Regions from separate parts of the Peribacillus sp. FSL M8-0224 genome, predicted to be linked through region 1. Evidence: a T-box and tRNA genes for the amino acid it is inferred to sense, from the RefSeq annotation. Region 1 holds a T-box; the other holds one or more tRNA genes.
The links. A T-box is a leader RNA that pairs with one kind of tRNA and senses whether it is charged. The one in region 1 lies ahead of thrS (threonine--tRNA ligase), so its partner is inferred to be a tRNA-Thr.
Positions count from the first base shown of each region.

Region 2: it encodes a tRNA-Thr, which carries the amino acid that the T-box ahead of thrS (threonine--tRNA ligase) is inferred to sense. The anticodon was not compared.

Region 1 covers NZ_JBBOOJ010000001.1:3,983,613-3,993,246, forward strand. The annotation lists gene asnA (aspartate--ammonia ligase) at 1-515, opposite strand, end outside; gene MKX49_RS19175 (LysE family transporter) at 749-1,375, shown strand; gene thrS (threonine--tRNA ligase) at 2,000-3,907, opposite strand; T-box leader at 3,967-4,189, opposite strand; T-box leader at 4,221-4,442, opposite strand; T-box leader at 4,473-4,693, opposite strand; gene MKX49_RS19185 (hypothetical protein) at 4,804-5,118, shown strand; gene MKX49_RS19190 (DUF7010 family protein) at 5,120-5,770, opposite strand; gene MKX49_RS19195 (amino acid permease) at 6,030-7,523, opposite strand; gene MKX49_RS19200 (peptidase) at 7,645-8,970, opposite strand; gene MKX49_RS19205 (thiolase family protein) at 8,982-9,634, opposite strand, start outside.
Region 2 covers NZ_JBBOOJ010000001.1:4,677,761-4,687,394, reverse strand. The annotation lists gene MKX49_RS22795 (DMT family transporter) at 1-399, shown strand, start outside; gene MKX49_RS22790 (hypothetical protein) at 432-617, opposite strand; rRNA gene MKX49_RS22785 (16S ribosomal RNA) at 1,047-2,597, shown strand; rRNA gene MKX49_RS22780 (23S ribosomal RNA) at 2,774-5,706, shown strand; rRNA gene rrf (5S ribosomal RNA) at 5,826-5,941, shown strand; tRNA gene MKX49_RS22770 (tRNA-Val) at 5,953-6,028, shown strand; tRNA gene MKX49_RS22765 (tRNA-Thr) at 6,039-6,114, shown strand; tRNA gene MKX49_RS22760 (tRNA-Lys) at 6,136-6,211, shown strand; tRNA gene MKX49_RS22755 (tRNA-Leu) at 6,219-6,300, shown strand; tRNA gene MKX49_RS22750 (tRNA-Gly) at 6,309-6,383, shown strand; tRNA gene MKX49_RS22745 (tRNA-Leu) at 6,396-6,484, shown strand; tRNA gene MKX49_RS22740 (tRNA-Arg) at 6,495-6,571, shown strand; tRNA gene MKX49_RS22735 (tRNA-Pro) at 6,583-6,659, shown strand; tRNA gene MKX49_RS22730 (tRNA-Ala) at 6,677-6,752, shown strand; tRNA gene MKX49_RS22725 (tRNA-Met) at 6,781-6,857, shown strand; tRNA gene MKX49_RS22720 (tRNA-Ile) at 6,868-6,944, shown strand; tRNA gene MKX49_RS22715 (tRNA-Ser) at 6,965-7,057, shown strand; tRNA gene MKX49_RS22710 (tRNA-Met) at 7,161-7,234, shown strand; tRNA gene MKX49_RS22705 (tRNA-Asp) at 7,241-7,316, shown strand; tRNA gene MKX49_RS22700 (tRNA-Phe) at 7,340-7,415, shown strand; tRNA gene MKX49_RS22695 (tRNA-His) at 7,433-7,508, shown strand; tRNA gene MKX49_RS22690 (tRNA-Gly) at 7,513-7,586, shown strand; tRNA gene MKX49_RS22685 (tRNA-Ile) at 7,592-7,668, shown strand; tRNA gene MKX49_RS22680 (tRNA-Asn) at 7,681-7,755, shown strand; tRNA gene MKX49_RS22675 (tRNA-Ser) at 7,757-7,847, shown strand; tRNA gene MKX49_RS22670 (tRNA-Glu) at 7,851-7,922, shown strand; gene MKX49_RS22665 (TraR/DksA C4-type zinc finger protein) at 7,964-8,713, opposite strand; gene MKX49_RS22660 (1,4-dihydroxy-2-naphthoate polyprenyltransferase) at 8,860-9,634, opposite strand, start outside.

The DNA.
Region 1 (9,634 bases):
TGAATGTCCTCAGGTAACACAGGCGTAAGCAGATGATGGAATTCAAACATATAACGTTCGGTCGATTTAATGGCACCATATATTTTTTTCACTTCGGATATTAATGTATCCACGTTACGTTGTTCTTTCGTTATGACTTTCTCCCAGTCCCATTGATCCACAAATAACGAGTGTAAATGATCCAGTTTTTCATCACGTCTTATTGCATTCATATTTGTGTAAATGCCTTCATCACAAGCCAAACCATACCTTGAAAGAGTGATTCTTTTCCACTTTGCCAAAGATTGAACCACTTCTATATGTTTATTCTTAATATCCAGAGCATCAAAGGTAAGAATCCGCTCCACACCATTTAAATTGTCATTGATGCCATTACCTTCATGTAAAACGAAAGGGGCTGATACTTTAATAAGGTTTAACGCATTTGAAAGTCCTTCTTCAAAATGATCCTTCATTTCATTTATTGCAATATCAGTATGCATGATATCAAGAATTGTTTTATATTTATTCGGCATTGATAATTCAGGCATAATTCTCCTCCAATTCCGCTTTGAATAGCGCATGCACTAAAATTGGCTTCTTTCCATTTGACTAAATTACATTATGAAGGAGTTTTCTATGTTGTTACAAAAACACCAGGTCAGACAAGGCGGACTAAACTTAAAAAATAGGACTAAAAAGGTGGTACAAGTCCAAATGTTTGAATACATTCAAATAAGCGAAGATGTATAAACGATGAGGTGATGAATTGGGTGTTTTTTTCAGCTTTGTATTATTAGGTTTATCACTGGCGGCTCCTATCGGTCCCATAAACGCTGCTCAATTGGACAAAGGAATCAAGAAGGGTTTTTGGCATGCCTGGGTATTTGGCTGGGGTGCCATTTTAGCGGATTTTGTTTTTATAGCCCTCGTCTTTTTCGGTGTCGTCCACTTTTTGGACAACTCCTTCATGAAGACATTTTTATGGCTTTTTGGATTTTTCGTCCTGACCTATACCGGAATCGAAAGCCTGCTAAGTGCAGGGAAGATTGAAGTGAATGCACGAAAAGCGAAAGATTCCCTTTTTTCTTCATTCCTGACAGGATTCATCATGTCCCTTTCGAATCCTTTATCCATTTTGTTTTGGCTGGGGATTTACGGCTCCATTCTCGCAAACTCCGCTTCAAAATATGATATGGATGATTTACTTTTATACAGCTCAGGAATCCTTGTCGGCCTCTTAACCTGGGATTTCGTAATGGCCATCATCGCCAGCACCTTCAGACGCTTTTTATCCAAACCCATTCTAATGGGCATCTCGATCATTTCGGGGATATCCCTTATAGGAATCGGCCTATACTTTGCCATCCAGGCAGCCAAGGTTTTATTTACATAAGAAGTTGAGCATTAACTCGTGAATTCGAATAAATTTCTTTTATATAAAATAGGCCGCCTATTTTATTATCCCTCATTGTTCATGTCCTGAAAGGGTAAACACAAAGGGAGGATTTCTTGAATGACGGCTATTACTCTTATAATGTTCCATATTATTACGATAATTCTTATGCTAATTTGCCTTATTATGATGACAGACTGCCAGTACAAACACTGGTTCCAGTAGCCACTATTTAGAGCCATTTAAACGCAGGCCGGCAAGGTCATTGCTTCAGAGGTTTTTGGGGTAACACCCAGCACACCTTTATTTTAATGGGGATAAATAATACTAACTGGAATGGTACAGATACTCGAAGGCGGCATACCAAATGAGGTACATCATATAGATATAGTTGGATTACAATAAGGTTAACCTGCCCTGTCGGTGGCGGCGGTCAAGGCGGCCCGGGGGGTAACTGTTTTCAGCAGTTCATTCCTGGTGTTGGCTGGGTATGGATTTGTAGATAAAAAGAAACAGCCGATTTATTCGGCTGTCTTTTCTTATTCCATTTACTCGTGAATTACGTGCTTTTACTCGTGAGTTTCTCGCTTTTACTCGTGAATTCCAATTTAAGCTGCTTTCCTGTTAGATGCTGCGTTCTTTTATTTGCTGGACCATATTCTTGATGAACGTTTCTATTGTGACATTTTCAAATTCTTGTTCCCCGTATTTACGGACATTTACTTCATTTTCTTTTTCTTCTTTATCTCCAAGGACCAGCATATATGGGATTTTCCCCATTTGTGCTTCCCTGACTTTATACCCCAGCTTTTCATTCCGATCATCGATTTTCACTCTTATGCCTTGATTCTTCAGTGCTTTTTGAACCTGTAAACAATAATCCAGATGAACTTGTGAGACAGGGATGATCTGTACTTGCACCGGGGCGAGCCATACTGGAAAAGCACCGGCAAAATGTTCTATCAGGATTCCAAAAAATCGATCGATCGATCCAAAGATGGCACGATGAATGACGACCGGACGGACTTTTTCATTATTTTCATCGATATAAGTCAGATCAAATTTGTCGGGCATTTGAAAATCAAGTTGGATTGTTGCACATTGGTGGCTTCGTTTTAATGCATCTTTAATATGAAAATCAATTTTTGGTCCATAAAATGCCCCGTCCCCTTCATTTACTTGATATTGTATCCCGATGCTTTCCAGAACATTTTTCAGGGCTGTTTCAGAAGCTTCCCAAAGGGATTCATCGCCCATTGAATCCTCCGGACGAGTCGAGAGCTCCACGGAATACTCGAATCCAAAAGTGCGATACACCTTATCGATCAGATGAAACACTTGTTTAATTTCACTTTCGATTTGATCCTGCCGTACATAGATGTGGGCATCATCCTGACAAAATGTACGGACACGCAGCATCCCGTTCAATGCACCGCTATATTCATGCCGGTGGACTTGACCGAATTCGGCCATCCGGATGGGTAAATCCCTGTAAGAATAAAGACTGTTTTTGAATATAAGCATATGACCCGGACAGTTCATTGGCTTCATCGCGAATTTTGTTTGATCCACCTCAGTGAAGTACATATTCTCGTGATAATGATCCCAGTGGCCCGATTGTTCCCATAACCGCTGGTTCATCATGAAAGGAGTCCGAACTTCGTCGTAATCAGCTTCAGTCTGAAGCTCCCGCGAGAACTTCTCCAATTCATTTCTAACGATTTGTCCTTTCGGTAAATAAAATGGCATTCCAGGGGCTTCCTCCGAAAACATGAATAACTCCAACTGCTTCCCTAATTTACGGTGATCGCGTTTGGCCGCTTCTTCCAGGAATTTAAAATGATCCTGTAAATCCTTATTCTTTCGAAAAGCCACGCCATACACCCTTTGGAGAACTTCATTTTGATTGTCTCCCCGCCAATAGGCACCAGATACACGAGTCAATCTGAATGATTTTACAAATGATGTGGATGGAAGGTGCGGCCCTCTGCAAAGATCGATGAATTCCCCCTGTTGATAGAGCGTTAATTTTTCACCATTGGGGATGTTCTTGGCTATATCCAACTTGAATGACTCCCCTCTGCCCTCGAATAACTTCACAGCTTCTTCATATGTCACTTCGATCCTTTTAATTTCCAGATTTTCACTTATGATATGTTCCATCTCTTTTTCAATGGCTTGCAGATCTTCTGAGCTCAAAGGATGGTCTAACTTAAAGTCATAGTAAAAACCGTCTTCCACGACTGGTCCCATCCCTAATTCCACATTTTTGTATAATCTTTTTACAGCCTGTGCCAAAACATGCGCCGCTGTATGCCGTAATACTTGTAATCCTTCATCCGAATCGAGAGTCAAGATCGACAGTTCGCCATCTTTATTAAGCATGTGACTTAGATCAACCAGTTGCTTATCCAGTTTTCCAGCTACTGCCTTTTTCCTTAAACTTGAGCTGATTGAGCTTGCCACACTTTCCACTGTGATCCCTTGCGGATACTCCTTTTGCTGCCCATCCGGGAATTGTACTTTAATCATTTTTTCACCCATCACATAAACACCCCTTTTTAATAATAAAAAAACGCACACATCCCTATGCAAGGGACGAGTGCGTTTACCCGTGGTTCCACCCAATTTCCCATAAGCAAAAAACACTCATGGCTCTGGAGCTTGTAACGCAGCTTAGACGATATCAGTTACTTTTTGTTCACCGATATAGCTCAAAGGCGGTAAATCAGTTTCCTAAGCCAGGAAGTTCGCAGCTGCCCTTCCCTCTCTGCAGACCGTAAAAATGATTCATGTCCTTATCATCGCCATATTTTTATATAGAAAAAAACGCACACATCCCTATGCAAGGGACGAGTGCGCTTACCCGTGGTTCCACCCAATTTCCCATAAGCAAAAAACACTCATGGCTCTGGAGCTTGTAACGCAGCTTAGACGATATCAGTTACTCTTGTTCACCGATATAGCTCAAAGGCGGTAAATCAATTTCCTAAGCCAGGAAGTTCGCAGCTATCCTTCCCTCTCTGCAGACCGTAAAAATGATTCATGTCCTTATCATGGCAATAATTATAATAATAAAAAACGCACCCATCCCTATGTAAGGGACGAGTGCGTTTACCCGTGATTCCACCCAATTTCCCATAAGCAAAAAATACTCATGGCTCTAGAGCTGTAACGCAGCTTAGACGATATCAGTTACTCTTGTTCACCGATATGGCTCAAAGGCGGTAAATCAGTTTCCTAAGCCAGGAAGTTCGCAGCTGCCCTTCCCTCTCTGCAGACCGTAAAAATGATTCATGTCCTTATCAATGCTTCTAAAATTTTATATTGTTATATATATTACAATATATTCCCATAAGTGACAACCTCAATTTTTTTCATTCCATTACTAACACCAAATTGGTATAATTAGTAAAAAAGGAGTCTCTATGAAACGTTTAAGCAATTGGTCAATCGCATTTGCAGTGATTGGTATCCTATCATTTTGCTGTTCCCTTGCTTTTTCAAAAGCGTCCGAGCTGCTTATGATTTCAGGATTCGGTGCGTTGCTAATTGGTATGTTATGCAGCTTAGGGGCCATGTATAAAAATGAAAGAGGAATGTCGAAATTTTTGGCTGTGGCTGCATTCTTTCTTTTAAGTTTCATTCTCGTTTGGAATGAACCATTTCAAATTGTCAGGCTCTTGACCTGGATGAAAAATCAAATGAAAAAACCCGTTCGCCATGACGGGTTTTTTCATTGATTCATTCTTCATCGGCTATCGTTCGACTTGAATTCTTTATTCCAAGCCATAGCGTAAGTCCAGTGGTCCAGAGTATTAGCGCGCATCCAAAGCCGAGCAATGATAACGGTGCAAGGATTTGATACTCCCCAAGCATGACGGTGTCTGGCACTATCAGCCATGTAATAAGCGCCAATAAACAGAGAAGCACACCTGTTGCATAATAAACCTTGATTTGGAAAAGTGACGCCAATGGTAAAAAATGAATCCCTACAATAATGGCAATGACTCCCGGTATAAGATCGGTCTGATTGATCAAGTTACAGATGGCAATGGCAATCCCGATCAGCAAACCTTCGGCAATGAAGACCATATTAAACAAAAATCCGATACGCTTAAGACGTCTTGCCCCATCATCTGAAACTTGATTGGACATTTTTTGTGATGCATGTATTAATGAAATGCCAACGATAACCATGATGATTCCCACGAATATGACTGCGAGTTCCACGTAGGGAAACCCCCACCCCTGCAATCCCATTACACCGGTACCCGCCCACAGTGTTCCGAAGACCGCCATGAAAATGACTCCAATTCCAGAACCGCGAAACGCCTCTTTCATCATCAGTTTCCTTTCATCCACAGTATAATCGTACATAGCATAATATTGCACCACTTCCCCAATTATTCAGCTTTAAAAAATGATTTAAGATGAGATAAATGCCGTTTCGCAGATATAATTCGATTTCCGCAGATATATTCCGTTTTTCGCAGATATATTCCGATTTTCGAAGATATATTTCTATTTTCGCAGATATAATCCTATTTTCGCAGATATATTCCGATTTTCGAAGATATATTTCGATTTCGATACAAATCTTCATAAAAAAACCTGAGTCCCCAAAGGGGAGCTCAGGTTTTTTCCATTGGTATCAAGCCACATCTGATTTATCGAATTGACAATCTTTTAATGCTATTAATTTGGTCTTGTGATAAATCTTGTATCCTAACCAGACTGCCAGGAATATCGGTAGTCCGATATAGGAGACTGCGACACCATACCAGTCGATGCTGCCGCTTAGGAATGCTCCATAGTTCTGTCCTGCTATGACGAGCATGCACAGGGTGAATGAAAGAATCGGACCGAATGGAAACCATTTTGCTTTATATTTCAGTTCGTTTAGGTCACCACCCTGCGCAACATAGGCACGTCTAAAGCGATAATGGCTTATGGCGATTCCAATCCAGGCGATGAAGCCAGTCAGCCCGGATGCGTTCAATAGCCATGTAAATACATGGTCTCCGAAAATGGAGGTCAAGAAGGCGAATCCTCCAATTAAGGATGTCATGATCAAGGCATTCATCGGGATCCCCCTGCGGTTGACTTTGGCCAGGAATTTGGGAGCTTGATGATCTTTTGCCATCGACCATAACATCCGCGTTGATGCATATAGCCCTGAGTTTCCGGCGGACAGTAAGGAAGTTAACACGACCGCATTCATGACGGATGCCGCGAATGCCAGCCCTGCCCGTTCAAAGACAAGCGTGAAAGGGCTTACAGAAATGTTTTCGACATTTCCGTTCAACAAGCTTGGACTTGTATACGGTATTAAGAGACCAAGTATCAGGATGGCCCCGATGTAAAATAATAGGATGCGCCAAAATACTTGGCGGATTGCATTCGGAACGTTTTTTTCGGGTTCTTCACTTTCCCCGGCAGCAATACCAACCAGTTCTGTGCCTTGAAAAGAAAATCCCGCGATTAGAAAGATTGAGATGATCGATAAAAATCCTCCCTTGAATGGTGCCTCATCCATGGTGAAGTTTTCAAATCCGATCACCTTTCCGCCAAAAATCCCCAATATGGTCATTAAACCAATAATGATGAAGCAAATGATGGCAATGACTTTTATTAGTGCAAACCAATATTCAGATTCACCATAGCTTTTAATGGATAGGGCGTTGAGGGTGAAGACGATTCCAAGAAATAAGGCACTCCAAATCAGGCTGGGTACATCAGGGAGCCAGAATTTCATGATGATGGCTGCTGCAGCTATTTCCACGGCAAGGGTGACTGCCCAGTTAAACCAATAATTCCAGCCAAGTGCAAAGCCGAATGCGGGATCAACAAAGCGTGTGGCATAGGTGGAAAAGGATCCCGACACAGGCATATATGTCGCCATTTCCCCTAAGCTCGTCATCAGGAAATAAACCATGATCCCAATGCAGGCATAGGCAGCGAGGGCACCGCCGGGCCCTGCGCTCTGGATGGTTGCCCCGCTCGCCAGGAATAATCCGGTTCCTATTGAACCGCCGATGGCAATCATGGTCATATGTCTTGCTTTCAGTTGCCTTTTAACTGTCGGTTCTTGATTATCAATGGGATTCCTTTTAACTGTCGGTTCTTCATTATCAATGAGATTCATGTCCATAAGGTTCCTACCTCATTTTCTTTTAAAGTTAAAAGTTCAAGAATAAAAGAGTTTTTTAACAACCGCTTTGTGAAAAACTTAATCGTTCGCTTCACTTGCTGGGATGCCATCCAGTTTAATTGCCATTTCCTAGTATCGTCTCCCTAGTCCCGGATTGGGTGACCGCATCCTGCTCAGTCTCCATTCCACACCATTGAATTAGAGTAAGCGCAATGATTTCGGCTGTGGAGAACACGTTGTCAAGCAGGATGTATTCATTTGGATAGTGGGCAACCTCGGTTACTCCTGGTCCGAAAACGATAGCTGGCGTTTCACCGACATGTGTCAGCAATCCCCCATCCGTTCCCCATGGGGAGGCTTCAATGACCGGGTCCTGTCCGGCAACTTGCCGATATTGATGAACAAGTGCATTCATCAGTTCGTGCTCGACATCAATTGACCCTGGAACCCAGCGTGCCCCGAACCATTCCAATACGGGCGGGTTTTCCTTGAACCATTGGTCCGCTTCCCCGAGCTGCAATAACCAGGCAGCCATTTCGTCTTTCGCCTGCTCCATCGTTTCTTCCGGCGCAACCCCCATCCTTCCTTCGACTTTCACAAGGTCGGGAACGGATGACGGCCAATTACCGCCTTCAATGACACCTAGATTGATTGGAATCGGAATGGGCGTATTCTGATAGAGCGGATCACTGATACGTGCATTTCGCTTTTCTTCTAAGGCACGAATATGATTGATGACAGTCATGCTTTTTTCAATCGCACTAACGCCTTCATACCTTGTTCCTCCATGGGCTGACCGGCCTTTAACATGGATTCGGAACCACATCGAACCCTGCTGTTTCGGGAAGATCCTCATATTCGTCGGTTCAGGAATCAGGGCGGCATCGGCTTTATACCCTCTAAGGACAGCCGCTAATGTTCCGGCACCGCCGCTTTCTTCTTCAATTACACTTTGAAATATGACATCTCCTTTTAATTGGATGCCATTTTCCTTCAAAGCCTGCATCGCCAGGATCAGCGATACATTTCCACCCTTCATATCGGTTACGCCGCGTCCAAACATTCTTCCATTCTTAATCGCTCCGCTATATGGGTCGTCGTCCCACTGATCTCGGTCTCCGTCCGGAACGACATCGATGTGTCCGTTCAAGATGATGGAACGTCCGCCTCCAGTCCCTTTCATGATACCCACCACATTGGGGCTGTTGGAAAATTCACTGCGCGGAGAATAGAAATAAGAATGCTTTTTCAGCTCGCTGCCGTCTGGTTCCCAACTATCGATCTGCAAACCCATTTCCTGCAGCTTTTGGGCGACGATGGCCTGTGCCCCCGCTTCATTTCCTTGTGTACTCGGGGCTTGTACCATTTTTTGCAATAGGTTCGTTCCTTCTTCCCGATGATCCTTGATCCATTGGTTTATCCGTTTTTGTATATCCGGCACGATTATCCTCCTTAATTACACATATTCTCATAGATTACTGAAAGTCCCATTCCGCCTGCCATACACAACGTTACCATTCCGTACTTAACTTGTGAACGCAACATTTCATGCATCAGTGTGACTGTCAATTTTGCACCTGTTGCTCCTACAGGGTGACCAAGTGCAATTGCCCCCCCATTGACATTGACAATATCCGGATTCAAATCTAACTCCTTGATCACTGCAAGTGCTTGGGCAGCAAAGGCTTCATTAAGTTCAATCAGTCCGATATCCCCTAACGATAGACCTGCTTTTTCCAATGCCTTTCGAGTAGCGGGTACTGGTCCAATCCCCATAACTCCAGGTTCAACTCCTGCACTGGCAAAAGCCTTTATTTTCAAGAGCGGTTTTAATCCCTTTTCTTCTGCTTGCTGCTTGGACATTAAAAGTACAGCTGCAGCCCCATCATTCATAGGACAGGCATTTCCTGCCGTAATGGTTCCTTCATTTTTGAATACTGTCTGAAGACTGGCTAGTTGATCTAGATGAATGTCCTCGCGTACCCCTTCGTCTTGGTTGAAGATTTGAAACCCTTTTCGATCCTTGATTTTAAGCGAAATAATTTCTCTATTAAAGCGACCCTCTTCTATAGCTTTCCAAGCCTTCTTGTGGCTTTGATAAGCAA
Region 2 (9,634 bases), 690 kb from region 1:
GGTCAAAATGTCCGAAAACGCGTCTCTTCTATAACATATACATTTGTCGTGTATGCAATCAGCTCCGTCGCCTTGTTTTTCTATGTGATCTTCAAGGGAGAGGCATTGGCGCCTTATCCTGCTTCCGATTGGATCTATTTCGTTTTGCTTGCCATTTTCCCGACTTTATTAGGACATTCTTTATTCAATTGGTCACTAAAATGGTTAAGCACATCGACGCTTTCGATGGGAATATTGCTTGAACCGGTGGGAGCGACAATTCTGGCTTATTTCATATTAGATGAACCGATACTCTGGACGCAGGTCCTTGGAGGTACCATCATATTGGGTGGTTTGATGATGTTCTTAAAGGATGAAAAGAAAAGCAAGGAACATAAAGAGGCGCAAGTCTCCGTATAAAAGCAGTAAGTCTCCCGACTTACTGCTTTTATCTAATATGGGTGAAACAAATAGGTGATCCGTGTGAAAATCAAAGCGAAAGTAAAGCTGAATAAAAACGTCGTACCATTCACCTTGCCTTTTTCTCTGCTGAACTTGATGGCTTCATAAAAAGCGGTACTGAATAAGTAAAGGGCCATACTGTAAGAAATGAGTAATCCGATTAATGGCAGATTCATTGCTTCACCTCATGGAAAAAAGATATCTATATATGACTATTTGTGTTTCTTTGGAAATATGCTTCGTTTATTCATAAAATATGGGCATGGCCCGGATGTCAGGGGAGGGGTGTGATAAAGAATATATAGAAGGAAATAGGTGAAAATGTTTTTTTTGAAAAAGTTTTAAAAAACGTATTGCAAACATTTTTAGTACATGGTATATTATTTCTTGTCGCTAAGACAGCAACTTAAACAGCTAACAAGTTGTTAAAAAGAATTTAAAAAAAGTTGTTGACGAAACGTGACAGAATGTGTTACATTATAGAGGTCGCTTCTGAGAGAAACGACATCGAAATTGCTCTTTGAAAACTGAACAAAACAAAGCGCCAACGTTAAATTTTAAGTGAGCACACACTATCAAAAAAGCAAATGAGCAAGTCAAACATTTCTTCGGAGAGTTTGATCCTGGCTCAGGACGAACGCTGGCGGCGTGCCTAATACATGCAAGTCGAGCGAATCGACGGGAGCTTGCTCCCTGAGATTAGCGGCGGACGGGTGAGTAACACGTGGGCAACCTGCCTATAAGACTGGGATAACTTCGGGAAACCGGAGCTAATACCGGATACGTTCTTTTCTCGCATGAGAGAAGATGGAAAGACGGTTTACGCTGTCACTTATAGATGGGCCCGCGGCGCATTAGCTAGTTGGTGAGGTAATGGCTCACCAAGGCGACGATGCGTAGCCGACCTGAGAGGGTGATCGGCCACACTGGGACTGAGACACGGCCCAGACTCCTACGGGAGGCAGCAGTAGGGAATCTTCCGCAATGGACGAAAGTCTGACGGAGCAACGCCGCGTGAACGAAGAAGGCCTTCGGGTCGTAAAGTTCTGTTGTTAGGGAAGAACAAGTACCAGAGTAACTGCTGGTACCTTGACGGTACCTAACCAGAAAGCCACGGCTAACTACGTGCCAGCAGCCGCGGTAATACGTAGGTGGCAAGCGTTGTCCGGAATTATTGGGCGTAAAGCGCGCGCAGGTGGTTCCTTAAGTCTGATGTGAAAGCCCACGGCTCAACCGTGGAGGGTCATTGGAAACTGGGGAACTTGAGTGCAGAAGAGGAAAGTGGAATTCCAAGTGTAGCGGTGAAATGCGTAGAGATTTGGAGGAACACCAGTGGCGAAGGCGACTTTCTGGTCTGTAACTGACACTGAGGCGCGAAAGCGTGGGGAGCAAACAGGATTAGATACCCTGGTAGTCCACGCCGTAAACGATGAGTGCTAAGTGTTAGAGGGTTTCCGCCCTTTAGTGCTGCAGCTAACGCATTAAGCACTCCGCCTGGGGAGTACGGCCGCAAGGCTGAAACTCAAAGGAATTGACGGGGGCCCGCACAAGCGGTGGAGCATGTGGTTTAATTCGAAGCAACGCGAAGAACCTTACCAGGTCTTGACATCCTCTGACAACCCTAGAGATAGGGCTTTCCCCTTCGGGGGACAGAGTGACAGGTGGTGCATGGTTGTCGTCAGCTCGTGTCGTGAGATGTTGGGTTAAGTCCCGCAACGAGCGCAACCCTTGATCTTAGTTGCCAGCATTCAGTTGGGCACTCTAAGGTGACTGCCGGTGACAAACCGGAGGAAGGTGGGGATGACGTCAAATCATCATGCCCCTTATGACCTGGGCTACACACGTGCTACAATGGATGGTACAAAGGGCTGCAAACCTGCGAAGGTAAGCGAATCCCATAAAGCCATTCTCAGTTCGGATTGCAGGCTGCAACTCGCCTGCATGAAGCCGGAATCGCTAGTAATCGCGGATCAGCATGCCGCGGTGAATACGTTCCCGGGCCTTGTACACACCGCCCGTCACACCACGAGAGTTTGTAACACCCGAAGTCGGTGAGGTAACCTTCATGGAGCCAGCCGCCTAAGGTGGGACAGATGATTGGGGTGAAGTCGTAACAAGGTAGCCGTATCGGAAGGTGCGGCTGGATCACCTCCTTTCTAAGGATAATTACGAGAGCGCTTTTGTTTTGTTCAGTTTTGAATGAGTAATTCATTCAAATAGGAAAGACAGTCATCACGATGTGATGGATACTTTCTGCTTTGTTCCTTGAAAACTAGATAATAGATAGAAGGCAATTAATTTTTTTCAAAGCATCTGTAAGATCTTTTTTAACGGTTAAGTTAGAAAGGGCGCACGGTGGATGCCTTGGCACTAGGAGCCGATGAAGGACGGGACTAACACCGATATGCTTCGGGGAGCTGTAAGTAAGCTTTGATCCGGAGATTTCCGAATGGGGAAACCCACTGTTCGTAATGGAACAGTATCTTTACCTGAATACATAGGGTACTGAAGGCAGACCCGGGGAACTGAAACATCTAAGTACCCGGAGGAAGAGAAAGCAAACGCGATTTCCTGAGTAGCGGCGAGCGAAACGGAATTAGCCCAAACCAAGAGGCTTGCCTCTTGGGGTTGTAGGACACTCAACATGGAGTTACAAAGGAACGGGGTAAATGAAGCGACCTGGAAAGGTCCGTCGAAGAAGGTAAAAACCCTGTAGTTGAAACTTCGTTCCCTCCTGAGTGGATCCTGAGTACGGCGGGACACGAGAAATCCCGTCGGAAGCAGGGAGGACCATCTCCCAAGGCTAAATACTCCCTAGTGACCGATAGTGAACCAGTACCGTGAGGGAAAGGTGAAAAGCACCCCGGAAGGGGAGTGAAATAGATCCTGAAACCGTGTGCCTACAAGTAGTCAAAGCCCGTTAATGGGTAATGGCGTGCCTTTTGTAGAATGAACCGGCGAGTTACGATTTCATGCGAGGTTAAGTTGATGAGACGGAGCCGCAGCGAAAGCGAGTCTGAATAGGGCGAATGAGTATGAGGTCGTAGACCCGAAACCAGGTGATCTACCCATGTCCAGGGTGAAGTTCAGGTAACACTGAATGGAGGCCCGAACCCACGCACGTTGAAAAGTGCGGGGATGAGGTGTGGGTAGCGGAGAAATTCCAATCGAACCTGGAGATAGCTGGTTCTCTCCGAAATAGCTTTAGGGCTAGCCTCAAGATGAGAGTATTGGAGGTAGAGCACTGATTGGACTAGGGGCCCCCAACGGGTTACCGAATTCAGTCAAACTCCGAATGCCAAATACTTATTCTTGGGAGTCAGACTGCGAGTGATAAGATCCGTAGTCGAAAGGGAAACAGCCCAGACCACCAGCTAAGGTCCCAAAGTATACGTTAAGTGGAAAAGGATGTGGAGTTGCTTAGACAACCAGGATGTTGGCTTAGAAGCAGCCACCATTTAAAGAGTGCGTAATAGCTCACTGGTCGAGTGACTCCGCGCCGAAAATGTACCGGGGCTAAACGTATCACCGAAGCTGTGGATTGACACCGTATGGTGTCGATGGTAGGAGAGCGTTCTAAGGGCGTTGAAGTCAGACCGGAAGGACTGGTGGAGCGCTTAGAAGTGAGAATGCCGGTATGAGTAGCGAAAGAAGGGTGAGAATCCCTTCCACCGAATGCCTAAGGTTTCCTGAGGAAGGCTCGTCCGCTCAGGGTTAGTCGGGACCTAAGCCGAGGCCGAAAGGCGTAGGCGATGGACAACAGGTTGATATTCCTGTACCACCTATACATCGTTTGAACGATGGGGGGACGCAGAAGGATAGGGTAAGCGCGCTGTTGGATATGCGCGTCCAAGCAGTTAGGCCGGAAACGAGGCAAATCCCGTTTCCATTAAGGCGGAGCTGTGATGGCGAGGGAAATATAGTACCGAAGTTCCTGATTCCACGCTGCCAAGAAAAGCCTCTAGTGAGATGTAAGGTGCCCGTACCGCAAACCGACACAGGTAGGCGAGGAGAGAATCCTAAGGTGTGCGAGAGAACTCTCGTTAAGGAACTCGGCAAAATGACCCCGTAACTTCGGGAGAAGGGGTGCTTTTTAGGGTGAATAGCCCAGAAAAGCCGCAGTGAATAGGCCCAGGCGACTGTTTAGCAAAAACACAGGTCTCTGCGAAGCCGCAAGGCGAAGTATAGGGGCTGACACCTGCCCGGTGCTGGAAGGTTAAGGGGAGAGGTTAGCGCAAGCGAAGCTTTGAACCGAAGCCCCAGTAAACGGCGGCCGTAACTATAACGGTCCTAAGGTAGCGAAATTCCTTGTCGGGTAAGTTCCGACCCGCACGAAAGGTGTAACGATCTGGGCACTGTCTCAACGAGAGACTCGGTGAAATTATAGTACCTGTGAAGATGCAGGTTACCCGCGACAGGACGGAAAGACCCCGTGGAGCTTTACTGCAGCCTGATATTGAATTTTGGTACAGCTTGTACAGGATAGGTAGGAGCCTGAGAAGCCGGAGCGCCAGCTTCGGTGGAGGCGTTGGTGGGATACTACCCTGGCTGTATTGAAATTCTAACCCGCGCCCCTTATCGGGGTGGGAGACAGTGTCAGGTGGGCAGTTTGACTGGGGCGGTCGCCTCCTAAAGAGTAACGGAGGCGCCCAAAGGTTCCCTCAGAATGGTTGGAAATCATTCGTAGAGTGTAAAGGCACAAGGGAGCTTGACTGCGAGACCTACAAGTCGAGCAGGGACGAAAGTCGGGCTTAGTGATCCGGTGGTTCCGCATGGAAGGGCCATCGCTCAACGGATAAAAGCTACCCCGGGGATAACAGGCTTATCTCCCCCAAGAGTCCACATCGACGGGGAGGTTTGGCACCTCGATGTCGGCTCATCGCATCCTGGGGCTGTAGTCGGTCCCAAGGGTTGGGCTGTTCGCCCATTAAAGCGGTACGCGAGCTGGGTTCAGAACGTCGTGAGACAGTTCGGTCCCTATCCGTCGCGGGCGCAGGAAATTTGAGAGGAGCTGTCCTTAGTACGAGAGGACCGGGATGGACGCACCGCTGGTGTACCAGTTGTCTTGCCAAAGGCATAGCTGGGTAGCTACGTGCGGACGGGATAAGTGCTGAAAGCATCTAAGCATGAAGCCCCCCTCAAGATGAGATTTCCCATGGCGCAAGCTAGTAAGATCCCTGAAAGATGATCAGGTTGATAGGTCAGAGGTGGAAGCATGGTGACATGTGGAGCTGACTGATACTAATAGATCGAGGACTTAACCAACGCTTTTTAAATAATGAAATACCTTCTTATTATCTAGTTTTGAAGGAATGAAAATTTCTTCTTGCATTTTCTCAAAAAGACGTTATAATAATATATGTCTTGAAAAAATGTTAAAATTGTTTGGTGACGATAGCGAAGAGGTCACACCCGTTCCCATTCCGAACACGGCAGTTAAGCTCTTCAGCGCCGATGGTAGTTGGGGGTTTCCCCCTGTGAGAGTAGGACGTCGCCAAGCAGGTTTCATATGGAGGATTAGCTCAGCTGGGAGAGCATCTGCCTTACAAGCAGAGGGTCGGCGGTTCGATCCCGTCATCCTCCACCATTTTACACCTGCCGGTGTAGCTCAACTGGTAGAGCAACTGACTTGTAATCAGTAGGTTGGGGGTTCAAGTCCTCTTGCCGGCACCATTTTTAAGATAGTACAAGCACGAGCCATTAGCTCAGTTGGTAGAGCATCTGACTTTTAATCAGAGGGTCGAAGGTTCGAATCCTTCATGGCTCACCATTTATATGCGGGTGTGGCGGAATTGGCAGACGCACCAGACTTAGGATCTGGCGCCGCAAGGCGTGGGGGTTCAAGTCCCTTCACCCGCATCTTTCATGCGGAAGTAGTTCAGTGGTAGAATACAACCTTGCCAAGGTTGGGGTCGCGGGTTCGAATCCCGTCTTCCGCTCCACTTTTCGTATGTGCCGGGGTGGCGGAACTGGCAGACGCACAGGACTTAAAATCCTGCGGTAGGTGACTACCGTACCGGTTCGATTCCGGTCCTCGGCACCATCATAAATATGCGCCCGTAGCTCAATTGGATAGAGCATCTGACTACGAATCAGAAGGTTGTAGGTTCGACTCCCGCCGGGCGCACCATGTTTTTATTGCGGGAAGTAGCTCAGCTTGGTAGAGCACTTGGTTTGGGACCAAGGGGTCGCAGGTTCGAATCCTGTCTTCCCGACCACGTGATTTTTAATGAATGGGGCCTTAGCTCAGCTGGGAGAGCGCCTGCCTTGCACGCAGGAGGTCAGCGGTTCGATCCCGCTAGGCTCCACCATTTTTCAATCAGAAACTTATATTATATTGGCGGTGTAGCTCAGCTGGCTAGAGCGTACGGTTCATACCCGTGAGGTCGGGGGTTCGATCCCCTCCGCCGCTACCAATAAATATAAGGACCTTTAGCTCAGCTGGTTAGAGCAGACGGCTCATAACCGTCCGGTCGTAGGTTCGAGTCCTACAAGGTCCACCATATTCATTTTTTTAAGCCGTGGAGGTATACCCAAGTTCGGCTGAAGGGATCGGTCTTGAAAACCGACAGGGGAGTCAAATCCCGCGGGGGTTCGAATCCCTCTACCTCCTCCATTTTTTCTAAAAGCAGCAAGTTGTTTTAAAACAACCTTACATAAAGGATGCGGACGAAACAATATTCACGAAAGCTTGATGCTAATCGTTTCATTATTACCGTCGCGGGGTGGAGCAGTCCGGTAGCTCGTCGGGCTCATAACCCGAAGGTCGCAGGTTCAAATCCTGTCCCCGCAATTATTAGGTCCCGTGGTGTAGCGGTTAACATGCCTGCCTGTCACGCAGGAGATCGCGGGTTCGATTCCCGTCGGGACCGCCATTATTTAAATTGAATACATATGTGGCTCAGTAGCTCAGTCGGTAGAGCAAAGGACTGAAAATCCTTGTGTCGGCGGTTCGATTCCGTCCTGAGCCACCATATCTTACAAAATTACGGCGATTGTGGCGAAGTGGTTAACGCACCTGATTGTGGTTCAGGCATTCGTGGGTTCGATTCCCATCAGTCGCCCCATTTCGCGGGTGTAGTTTAGTGGTAAAACCTCAGCCTTCCAAGCTGATGATGAGGGTTCGATTCCCTTCACCCGCTCCAAATATGGGCCTATAGCTCAGCTGGTTAGAGCGCACGCCTGATAAGCGTGAGGTCGATGGTTCGAGTCCATTTAGGCCCACCATATTCATATTGTTCCGCAGTAGCTCAGTGGTAGAGCATTCGGCTGTTAACCGAACGGTCGTAGGTTCGAGTCCTACCTGCGGAGCCACGGGGAAGTACTCAAGAGGCTGAAGAGGCGCCCCTGCTAAGGGTGTAGGTCGCGCGAGCGGCGCGAGGGTTCAAATCCCTCCTTCTCCGCCAGTTGGCCCGTTGGTCAAGCGGTTAAGACACCGCCCTTTCACGGCGGTAACACGGGTTCGAATCCCGTACGGGTCATAACAAAAAGGGAAGCATACATTCATGTATGCTTCTTTTTTTCATTTATTTTCCTTGATATAACCATCTTTTTGTTTATAGGGAATGTCTCCAAGTTGGGATTCTATATTTTCTTCTTTCAGGGTATCTTCATATTCCTTTTGCTTTTTGTTCGGTATATCCACTCTCGTTTTTCCTTCGATATCATTTGCGGCAAATCCTTCATAGTCTTCAGGAAATCCATCCGTTTCATCCTCGTTTTTATAAAGACCATTGTAATTGTCATGATCGCCGGTATAATCAGATGGCGTTTCTGATGTACCGAATTTGGCCACTTCACCAAAGCTATCTTCTTTAGCCGCCATTTCGATTCCATGACGATTTTCAAAATGATCACCCTTGGATGGAATCAGTATATCCTCTTCCACTGGCCTGTCTTGTGAAAGCGTTCGTTCTGGGGCATGCTCGACACAGTAGAGGGTGCTTGGGATCGCTTCAAGCCTCTCGATGGGGATTTCCTTATTGCAGGTTTTACAATGGCCATACGATCCTTCTTCCATGGCTTTCAAAGCTTCATCTATTTTCTCCATTTCGGATTGTGCATGCTCATCGAGTGCTTGATTCCGTTCCATCTCGAATAATTCGGTCCCTAGGTCAGCAGGATGATTATCATAGGATGATAATTCACCTACGGATTCCGTTTGGCTTTTATCCAGAACGGATTGTTCATCATTTTGAATTCTATTACATAGCTCATTTTTTTCTTGAAGCAGTTCTTTTTTGAATTTTTGCGTTTGTTGTTTCGTTGCCATATCCAATTCACTCCTTCTAAAGTCCAAATCTCTTTTTATATTGGTAAGGTGGTTGTATTATCTATTACCCGAATCGGAGTATAGGAAAACAATATGGAACGGAAGATAGAAAAAAGGACTGAGCGGATGGGCTCAGTCCCCGGAGATTATATAAGATAGCTGATGAATAATCCAATGGCCATGAGTAAGCCAAAGAAGGTGTTCGTTTGGGCAGTGGCTTTCATTGCCGGCACCATCGTGATCGGCTGTGTTTTACCTACGAAGCCTTTTATTGCGGCCATGGCCTTCGGTATGCTAAGGAAGGCAAGGAGAATCCAAGCCGTAACGCTTCCGGTAAGAACGAGCCCAACAAGCCATAGATAAGAGAAAGCGAACATGATTGCCATGAATGTCAGGGCGTTTTTCCTGCCCATCACGACTGGCATCGTTTTGCGGCCATGTGCCTTATCCCCATCATGATCTCGGAGGTTATTGGATAGGTTGATCAGCCCTACCAGTATCCCACTTGGAATGGCAATTAAGATGGCTGTTGAAGAAACATCACCGGTTTGAATGAAAAAGGCGATCAGGATTATCAAAAAGCCCATGAACAATCCAGAAAAAAGTTCCCCGAACGGTGTATATGAAATGGGCAGGGGACCGCCTGTATAAAGATAGCCGACAAGCATGCAAACGAGGCCTACTGCAGCAAGCCACCAAGACGATGCGGCACAGATATAGATTCCAATGATCAAGGCGATGGCATACATGCCAAGGGCCAAGTTCATGATTAGTCTGGGGGTCATCCCATGACGGACGATCCCGCCACCGATCCCTACGGATTCCTCCGTATCCAGGCCTCTCTTGAAATCATAGTATTCATTGAATAAATTGGTTGCAGCTTGAATCAGGATACTTGCAATCATCATGGCAGCGAATAGT